Regions from separate parts of the Paenibacillus wuxiensis genome, predicted to be linked through region 1. Evidence: a T-box and tRNA genes for the amino acid it is inferred to sense, from the RefSeq annotation. Region 1 holds a T-box; the other holds one or more tRNA genes.
What was found. The T-box of region 1 lies ahead of ABN764_RS23580 (valine--tRNA ligase). A T-box ahead of a tRNA ligase gene usually reads a tRNA of that ligase, here a tRNA-Val.
Positions count from the first base shown of each region.

Region 1 (4,422 bases):
CCAATTCGCCTGTGATGTCGATATCCGCATAAGTGAACCCTTCCAAGTTCATCAGAGCAAAACGGGATGCATTCCAAATCTTATTGGCAAAATTGCGAGCCTGTTCTACACGTTCCCAGCGGAAGCGCAAGTCTTGGCCTGGTGTACTGCTCGTCGAAATCATGAAGCGCATTGCATCAGCACCGTACTTCTCGATAACTTCAAGCGGATCGACACCATTCCCAAGCGATTTGGACATTTTCTTACCATCAGCATCACGCACCAAGCCGTGCATCAGCACATCCTTGAACGGAATTTCGTCTGTAAATTCCAACGCCGTAAAGATCATGCGGGATACCCAGAAGTAAATGATGTCATAGCCTGTAACGAGTACATTCGTTGGATAGTAGCGCTTCAGATCTTCTGTCTGTTCCGGCCATCCAAGTGTGGAGAACGGCCACAATGCAGAGCTGAACCATGTATCGAGTACATCTTCATCCTGCTTCAAGTGGTTGCTTCCGCATGACGTACATGCAGTCGCGTCTTCTTCTGCAACATGAATGTGTCCGCAATCCTCACAGTACCATGCAGGGATGCGATGTCCCCACCATAGCTGGCGAGAAATACACCAGTCGCGTACATTCTCAATCCAATGCAAATATGTCTTCTCGAAGCGATCAGGCACAAAATTAACACCTTTGCCAGACTTCTGTGCTTCGATTGCACGCTCCGCGAGCGGCTTCATCTTCACGAACCATTGCGTAGACAAATACGGCTCTACAACTGCGCCGCTGCGCTCGCTGTGACCAACTTGATGCACATGATCTTCAATCTTGATCAGCACGCCTTGTTCTTGCAAATCCTTCACGATCTGCTTGCGGCAATCTGCACGATCAAGCCCTTGATATTGACCAGCCAGTTCGTTCATTTTACCGGACTCATCCATTACCGTAATTTGCGGCAGTTGATGGCGGAGTCCCATTTCGAAGTCATTCGGATCATGGGCTGGCGTAATCTTAACCGCACCACTTCCGAAGTCTTTATCTACATAATCATCAGCAATGACCGGAATCTCTCTGCCAACAATCGGCAGTACCAGCATTTTGCCAATCATATGCTTATAGCGCTCATCCTTAGGGTGTACAGCTACTGCTGTATCGCCAAGCATCGTCTCTGGACGTGTTGTCGCCACAGTGATTGTGCCGCTGCCATCCTTCAGAGGATATTGCAGGTGATAGAGATGCCCCTGCACTTCCTTATATTCAACTTCGATATCAGACAATGCCGTACGTGCTGCCGGATCCCAGTTGATAATATACTTACCGCGGTAGATGAGACCTTTCTCATAGAGCTTCACGAATACTTGGCGAACCGCACGAGACAGACCCTCGTCCAGCGTAAAGCGCTCACGGGAGAAGTCCAATGACAGTCCCATCTTCGCCCATTGCTCACGAATCGTATTCGCATACTTCTCTTTCCAATCCCATACACGCTCCAAGAATGCTTCACGCCCAAGATCATAGCGTGTGATTCCTTCTTCGCGCAGCTTCTGCTCTACCTTCGTCTGCGTTGCAATACCTGCATGGTCAGAACCTGGAAGCCACAAAGCATCATATCCTTGCATCCGCTTGAAACGAATCAAAATATCCTGCAATGTAAAGTCAAGTGCATGACCAATATGCAGCATACCCGTAACGTTCGGAGGCGGGATTACGATTGTGAACGGTTCAGCATCCTTGCGTTCACCTGCTTTAAAATACTCGCCTTTCATCCAGAAATCATACCATTTCTGCTCCGCTGCCTTCGGATCATACGTCGTAGGCATAGACAGTTGCTCTTGATTCTCTGTCAAGCAAATCCCTCCGTTACATAATCATGAGTATCTAATCGACAATGTTCAGCCTATATAATCGAAGCAAATCATACTGCTCGATCCATGCATGCTTCTCTAAGCGTATAGCTCGGTATTTGCAAGGACAATTCGCTTACGTAGGCAAATAAAAAAACCTTACGCCGCAAAGGACGAAAGGTTTAGCTTCCGTGGTACCACCTTTATTCCGCTCCCAGTAAAGATCCTTACATCTTACAGATCGTGTGAGCGGCACTTCAGTTGCAAATAACGGCTGCGGCCGGCCTATTCTAGCGTATCCGGAACATGATGAACATCGTGTTCATACATTACCGTGACACGTTCAAAAGGGCAACTCCCAGGTGACTTCAGCGCGGGACAATCCTGCAGGCGTTGCACCGTGTCGCTCTGCTCTCTGTAAGGGGCCAATCGCTTACTAATCCTGTTCATAGTCTTTCAATCAGATCTTTATAAAAATAAACAATAACATTTACGATATATTGTACCTTCGCATACCGAGCGAGTCAATAGACGAAGCACAAAAGGATACTAACAAATGCTTTCCCTATTAGTCATATCCTGTTTTTCATTTTTCATAACATGTACTATAGGAGGTGTTTTACATGGAACGGTGGTGGTGTCGTGTTCGAGGTTCCATTAAAGGGGTTCTTTTCCCCATCATTTGCTTGCAATTTGTTCGCACGTTGCTTCTGCCAACAGCATTTGACGTATTTTTGCTATTTGTATTATTCCTCATCTTCATTGGATTTTTGTGGGATGTATATTGAAGCTTGTACTCTTGTACAACTGCATGCAGACACAAAGAAACCCGTCGCTCATTGAGCCATACGGGTTTTTTGCCTATCTAATAGGAAATGGAGATATCGTTACGAGGTAGGAATATACAGAACTTGCCCTTCGGATATATCCGATTCCGCTAAGCGGTTGTAGAGCGCAATTTCTCTCGAGTTCATGCAATAGCGGTCAGCAATTGTATCGAGTGTTTCAGAACGCTGCACAATACACAAGCGCACCTTCTTGAAAGCCCGCTCATCATCAATACGCTGCAGGAATAGCGACTGCCACTTTACTTCCTCACCAGTTGTCTCCTCATTCATTGCTGCTAGCTGCGCTGCCTCTTCTTCCTTCTGGATACGTTCCAGTTCTTGAGACTCCCGCTTCTTCTGCAGCAACGAACTGAATCCAACTGGTTCCGCTGCTTCCGGCTCACTCGCTTTCGACTTGCCGATTGCAACCTTCATCTCCTGCTTGGCAGTTGCTGGAACATCCTCCGGCTCATTCAATGGAGCAGCTGCTTCAATATCGTCCCGCTCCACTTCCTGATTCGAGGCGAGCGATTCACCTTCACCCTCTGATTGAACAGCTGCATCTACTTCGATGGATTGCACACTTTCCTTTCTCGCAACAGGCTCATTCGTATTTGCTTCATTCGAGAGGGTCGGTGAATGAGACTCCAACTGAGTCATTTTCGCTTCTGGCTCGTGTTCTGCGCTATCCGTGGCAGCACTTGCTCTGCCCGGCGCTCGCCCTGCTTCGCCTTGCCCCTCGGCACTCTGAACCTCTAACCGCTCCTCCTCATCTCGCGTCTCTCTGGCCCACTGAGAACCACTCCATGTGAGCGGAATACGTTCAGATTGGGGAGAATCTCCATCAAATGCATCATGATTGGTCTGTGCAGGCAGCAGCCTCTCCCCTTCGAATTCGCGAACCTCCACGTCTTCAGCAGCTCGATCGAAGTTCTCTTCCAACTCTTCTTCTGCCTGATCCTCCATCTGTTCCTCTGCCTGTTCTTCTGTTTGTTCTTCTTGCTCCTGTTCCTCTGAAGCCCTAACAGGACTGAAATCTCTATAATCAGCTTCTGTTTCTACTTTCGATTCAGTCGCAACTTCCGATTCAGTTGCAACTTCTTCAGTCACATGCTCTGCTGATTTCGTGAACGCCGGTGTATATGTACCGTAGTCACGCAGCCACGCTGGCTCTTCCCCATCGTGCTCGAGCTCCGTTTGATGTACAACTGTAAATTGCTCCGGCTCCCAAGCCGCTGGCTCTATACTTTCCATTGAGATGCCGCGCAGCGATAAAATTCCTGTAATATTTAATGTACGTGTTGATAAAAGGTCTACATCGAAGTGCTCAATATCGACCGAAATATCATCCAAGCTGCGCACCCGATTTAAGGGGAGTGTGATTTCAACAGGGATCCAATGCTCAAGCGAATGACTGCTACGCAGTTCATCAGCACCTACATATGCCCCAGCCAGCAGCAAGCTGCCACGCACTGTCACCTGGTCACCAGCAGGAATGACCTGAATGTGCGGTGTCAACTCCACTTCTTCCAATTGATCAATGCCGACCACTTCGTCGGACAAGTGCACACGTTCATAAATATCAAAGCGCAATCCATATGATTCTTCGTTCACAGACCGCTCCTCCTCCCGCAGTTCATATGCCATCTTCCCTTGTGACCAGCGTACATGCGATATGGCAACGATGTTAAGCTACAGTCGCAAAGTCAGACTCGTATCACTACTTCATCTATATGGGAGGAAAGAGAGGAGCATGACTATATTTTT
Region 1 covers NZ_JBEFZI010000010.1:277,416-281,837, reverse strand. Annotated here, with positions in the region: gene ABN764_RS23580 (valine--tRNA ligase) at 1-1,804, opposite strand, end outside; T-box leader at 1,995-2,287, opposite strand; gene ABN764_RS23575 (YszA family small membrane protein) at 2,452-2,616, shown strand; gene ABN764_RS23570 (LysM peptidoglycan-binding domain-containing protein) at 2,716-4,269, opposite strand; gene ABN764_RS23565 (RluA family pseudouridine synthase) at 4,413-4,422, opposite strand, start outside.

Region 2 (4,422 bases), on a different contig from region 1:
GGGAATAAGCTGCTTAGAGGATGTATTCGATGTACATGCAATAGAGCCAGGGCAGCCATATGACATTGCAGCGGGTCTTACCGTCGAATTATTAGAGACTCCACATATTGAAGGCAAGCGCAGCTTCTCTCTTCTTATTAACAATCATTTTTTCTACAGCGCTGATATGCAGTTCCAGCCGGAACTGCTTCACCACTTAGTTGAACAGCGTGGAGTAACCACGATCTTCCATGACTGTCAATTAGGTGGGAATGGAGAGGTTCATGCGACATTGGCAGAGCTCTTGACGCTTCCTGATACACTGCAGGAGCTTACCTTCCTCATGCACTATGGAGATGAACGGCCGCAGTACGAAGGGCATACTGGCGCCATGTCCTTTGTCGATCAACACCAGCTCTATACAATCGAATAATGCACCAAAGAGCACTTTACAACGACCCAATTTGGCCGCTGCAAGTGCTCTTTCGTTATGTCTTCTATACCGTTATTGGAAAGTCGGCAAATTATCCAGATTGTTGCTTGGATCACCATCAGCATCTCCACGAATATAAGTACCGCCGTCTCTTCCCTTGAAGGCATTCACACCCGCAATTTCTCCATTTTGCACGGCTTGAAGAGCCTGCTCGTAATTTAAGATTCGGCCTGTATTCGTTTGGAACGCCGTTAGATCCCCGTCCCCATTCTTCTGAACAGCTACAATGGATTCTCGCTGTGACATGCGAACATCATCCTCCTAACTATATACATCCTACATTAGATGCGTTTATTAGGTAGAGTGTCCATAACCCACAACTTTTATGAACCGAAAATCGGTACAACGAATTACAGCTTCTTCTCCATGCGAATATGAGGAATACCCGCATCCAAGAATGGCTCCTCTGACACTGTCTCATACCCTAAAGAATGATAGAACCCTTCCGCTTGGCACTGACCGTCCAGCACGCATTTCTCCACACCGTGTTTCTGGGCAATTTGCTCCAGACCTACCATTAAAACTCTTCCAATCCCTTTCCCGCGGAATGGCTTTCTTACTGCAATACGCTGCATCTTTGCAGTGAATTCATCCAACAGCTTCACTCGTCCTGTTGCAGCGTACTGTCCGTCTGACATCAGCAGGACGTGAAAGGCCGGAGCATCCAAGTTATCGTACTCGTCACATTCTTCTTCTTCTGGTACATGTTGCTCAGCAACGAATACTTCCTTTCGTATCGCAATACACTCGTCCAGTTGTTCCTGTGTCTTAACCTCAATGATTTCAGCAGCCACTCCCGCTCACCTCCGAATGAAATGTTGCAACAGCGATTATGTATAATATCTTAGCTGCTGCAAACGAATTTATATTATACAAAAAAATGAATTTCATGTATAGTTGCAATAACGGACACGCTTACATTAGCAAGGGGGTACACGATGGATCCGATACTGGCTACAGTAATCGCAGTTGTTGTCATGGTAGTAGGCATGGTGCTTCTGCTTCTCTACGTGACGAAGAAAGCCTACGCACGTAAATGGGATGCAGAAGAGCCTATAGACAGCACAGCTAGGCAGCCCAATCATTCATCCAACACAGATTAATGAAGCATAATGAACGACATTTATGAAGAAAACAGCCCTGGAGATCCTTAGGATCTCTAGGGCTGTCGGCCACTTGTATGGTTATACTCTAGGGCTCATACACTTCCTCAATAATTGGCTTACCATACACATCCTCATAGATCGGTATCTTCTTCTCTACAGGATCAATCCCAGGATAGAAGCGACTTGCGTCGACAGCGTTCATACTAAGCCCAACAAGCAGGACGCCCGTGATGATTCCGGCCAACATTACCACGCCTATTACGTTCCATCGTCTACGCATGCTGCTACCCCCGCTAACAACACTAATAACTTCACGATATAGCCCCTATTCTCACCGTAAAGTTAATCCCTTAAACATCTCATGCCCTTGCTCATGACTTCATTCCTTTTTGCTGGTATCCTCTTCAACTGAGCGAAGCCATACAAATTGCTCATCATGCTTTGTACTATCAAAGATGAGAAGCTTGGATAAAAACCAACAGACAACCGCTACGATCCCGAACACACCGATTATCCATACACTCAATTCGGCTCCCATAACCCAACCTCCTACGCTTGTCCCCATTCAATAGCGAAACATTCGTTATACCTTCACTATATGAAAGCAGTTGCAAGTTTAGTTCTTGCAATTACGAACAAAATAAAAAAGCATCCATCACCCGTTAGATACGAATGAGAGATGCTTGATCTTGTAATAATATATATTTCGAGGCATACACACTCGCTTCCCCTACAAACAAGGCATGACGGACTTGATCACCTCAGAGAAATCAATGAAAATAGGCAGAGAATGAGTTATATTAAACTATATCATTGATCTTATTTTTCTTAATGCATGATGTTGACAAATATAGTGGTTTTGTATCATCTGTCGCATCACTTTCATTGAGCAAAGAAGATTCTGCTGCAGGTTTGCACTGTTCAAAGGAATAGAAATAGAAAAAGCCTTGATAATCAAGGCTTTTGATGTTAAAAGTATGGTGATCTGTAGTGGGCTCGAACCACTGACCCCCACCCTGTCAAGATGGTGCTCTCCCAGCTGAGCTAACAGATCATGTTTATTAACAAATTTAATATAACATCAATATATTACCATGTCAATTACTAGAGCTAACTTTTCCAAAATGATCGGCAGCCACATGAACCACTTTCACAGTTATCGCTCACACCTTCTTACAAGCATACAACAACTTACTATTCCATGAAAGCAGTTCACGATGACGCCTATTCCTTATTTAGATATTAGGGACTTGCCAGTCGATCTCCTGCTCGCCCCATTCGCGCAGCTTATTATTAATTTTCGAGTACGGCTTGCTTCCAAAGAACCCACGATGTGCAGACAAGGGGCTTGGATGCGGCGCTTGTACAATATAATGCTTTGACAAATCAATCATGCTCGCCTTCGCTTGTGCATGGCTTCCCCATAGAACAAATATGATTGGGCGATCTCTGTCATTCAACAATTGAATGATACGATCGGTGAACTTCTCCCAGCCCTTCCCCCGATGTGAAGCTGCTTGTCCTTGTTCGACGGTCAGTACTGTGTTAAGCATGAGGACGCCTTGCTTGGCCCAGTGCAGCAAGCTTCCGTTGTTCGGCATCTTCAGACCAACATCTGCTGCGCCCTCTTTGAACATGTTCTGAAGTGAAGGCGGCAGCTTAACACCCGGTTGAACGGAAAAGCTTAATCCATGAGCTTGTCCTGGCCCATGATAAGGATCTTGCCCAACGATGACAATCTTCGTATCCGCATAGGACGTCGCATTCAATGCAGAAAATATAAGTTCATATGGCGGATAAATGACTGCACGCTCGTATTCTTCTCGAAGCCAGCCCCACAGCTGCTTGAAATATGGCTGTCTAACTTCCTCGTGAAGCAATTCCGCCCAATCATTCTGTACATGCATTCCCACTGGACATTCCCCTTCCATGTCGGTATCTATTAGTCTATTACGATTATGTAATCCTCAAATCATTTCACATTTCATATTAAAAAAGAGTATAAAGCAAAAAACTCCTCACTTGTTCAAGGCCTGAACAGGAAAGGAGTTCTCATCATCAATACGTGGTGCCGAGGACCGGGATCGAACCGGTACGGTAGTCACCTACCGCAGGATTTTAAGTCCTGTGCGTCTGCCAATTCCGCCACCCCGGCATATTTGCCACATCGTCATGTGGTTCAATATGCTGCATCATTGCGCACTACAAGCTGCTCATCCACTTTCGCTTCAAAACACTGTACATCGCAACCGACAAGATATAATATATCATACGCCTTCATATGATGTCAACAATAAATTTATCAATGTGAATGTTCGCAATTGAACATTCATCATCTGGCCTTTTTCCTCCTATTGAATTATCTTCACATCAATTTTGTTACCATTATTTTCATTGGAATATTTGGCTTTTGTCGTAAAATAGAACTACTACCATCTAGGAGGATCCGGGCAGTGAAGCGAATAACTACCCTACTATGTGTTTCTTTTTTACTCCTTTCAGGCTGTTCTAACATCTCGCAATCCTCATATGACGATATGGTATCTGCGAACGAGAACCTGACCGCTAAAGTAAGAAACCTGCAACAAGAAAATACACAATTAAAAGGTACAATTAACGAGTTAAAGAAAGAAATCGATGATATCAAAAATGGAGCTGACCGCATGCTTGCCGGAGCGAGAGATAGTCTTACTAAAGGGGCATTAGGCAACGCAAAGGACAAACTAAATGCTTTAATGAAGAAACATCCCGGAAGCAAGGAAGCAGGCATCGCCAAAACATTGATTTCGCAAATTGAAGAAAAAGAGCGTAAGAAGATCGAGGCCGAGCAGTTGGAGAAAAAAC
Region 2 covers NZ_JBEFZI010000007.1:402,422-406,843, reverse strand. Annotated here, with positions in the region: gene ABN764_RS18275 (MBL fold metallo-hydrolase) at 1-412, shown strand, start outside; gene ABN764_RS18270 (DUF3892 domain-containing protein) at 485-718, opposite strand; gene ABN764_RS18265 (GNAT family N-acetyltransferase) at 823-1,266, opposite strand; gene ABN764_RS18260 (hypothetical protein) at 1,411-1,575, shown strand; gene ABN764_RS18255 (hypothetical protein) at 1,664-1,858, opposite strand; gene ABN764_RS18250 (hypothetical protein) at 1,958-2,116, opposite strand; tRNA gene ABN764_RS18245 (tRNA-Val) at 2,557-2,632, opposite strand; gene ABN764_RS18240 (uracil-DNA glycosylase) at 2,814-3,485, opposite strand; tRNA gene ABN764_RS18235 (tRNA-Leu) at 3,645-3,733, opposite strand; gene ABN764_RS18230 (hypothetical protein) at 4,032-4,422, shown strand, end outside.
Region 2: it encodes a tRNA-Val, which carries the amino acid that the T-box ahead of ABN764_RS23580 (valine--tRNA ligase) is inferred to sense. The anticodon was not compared.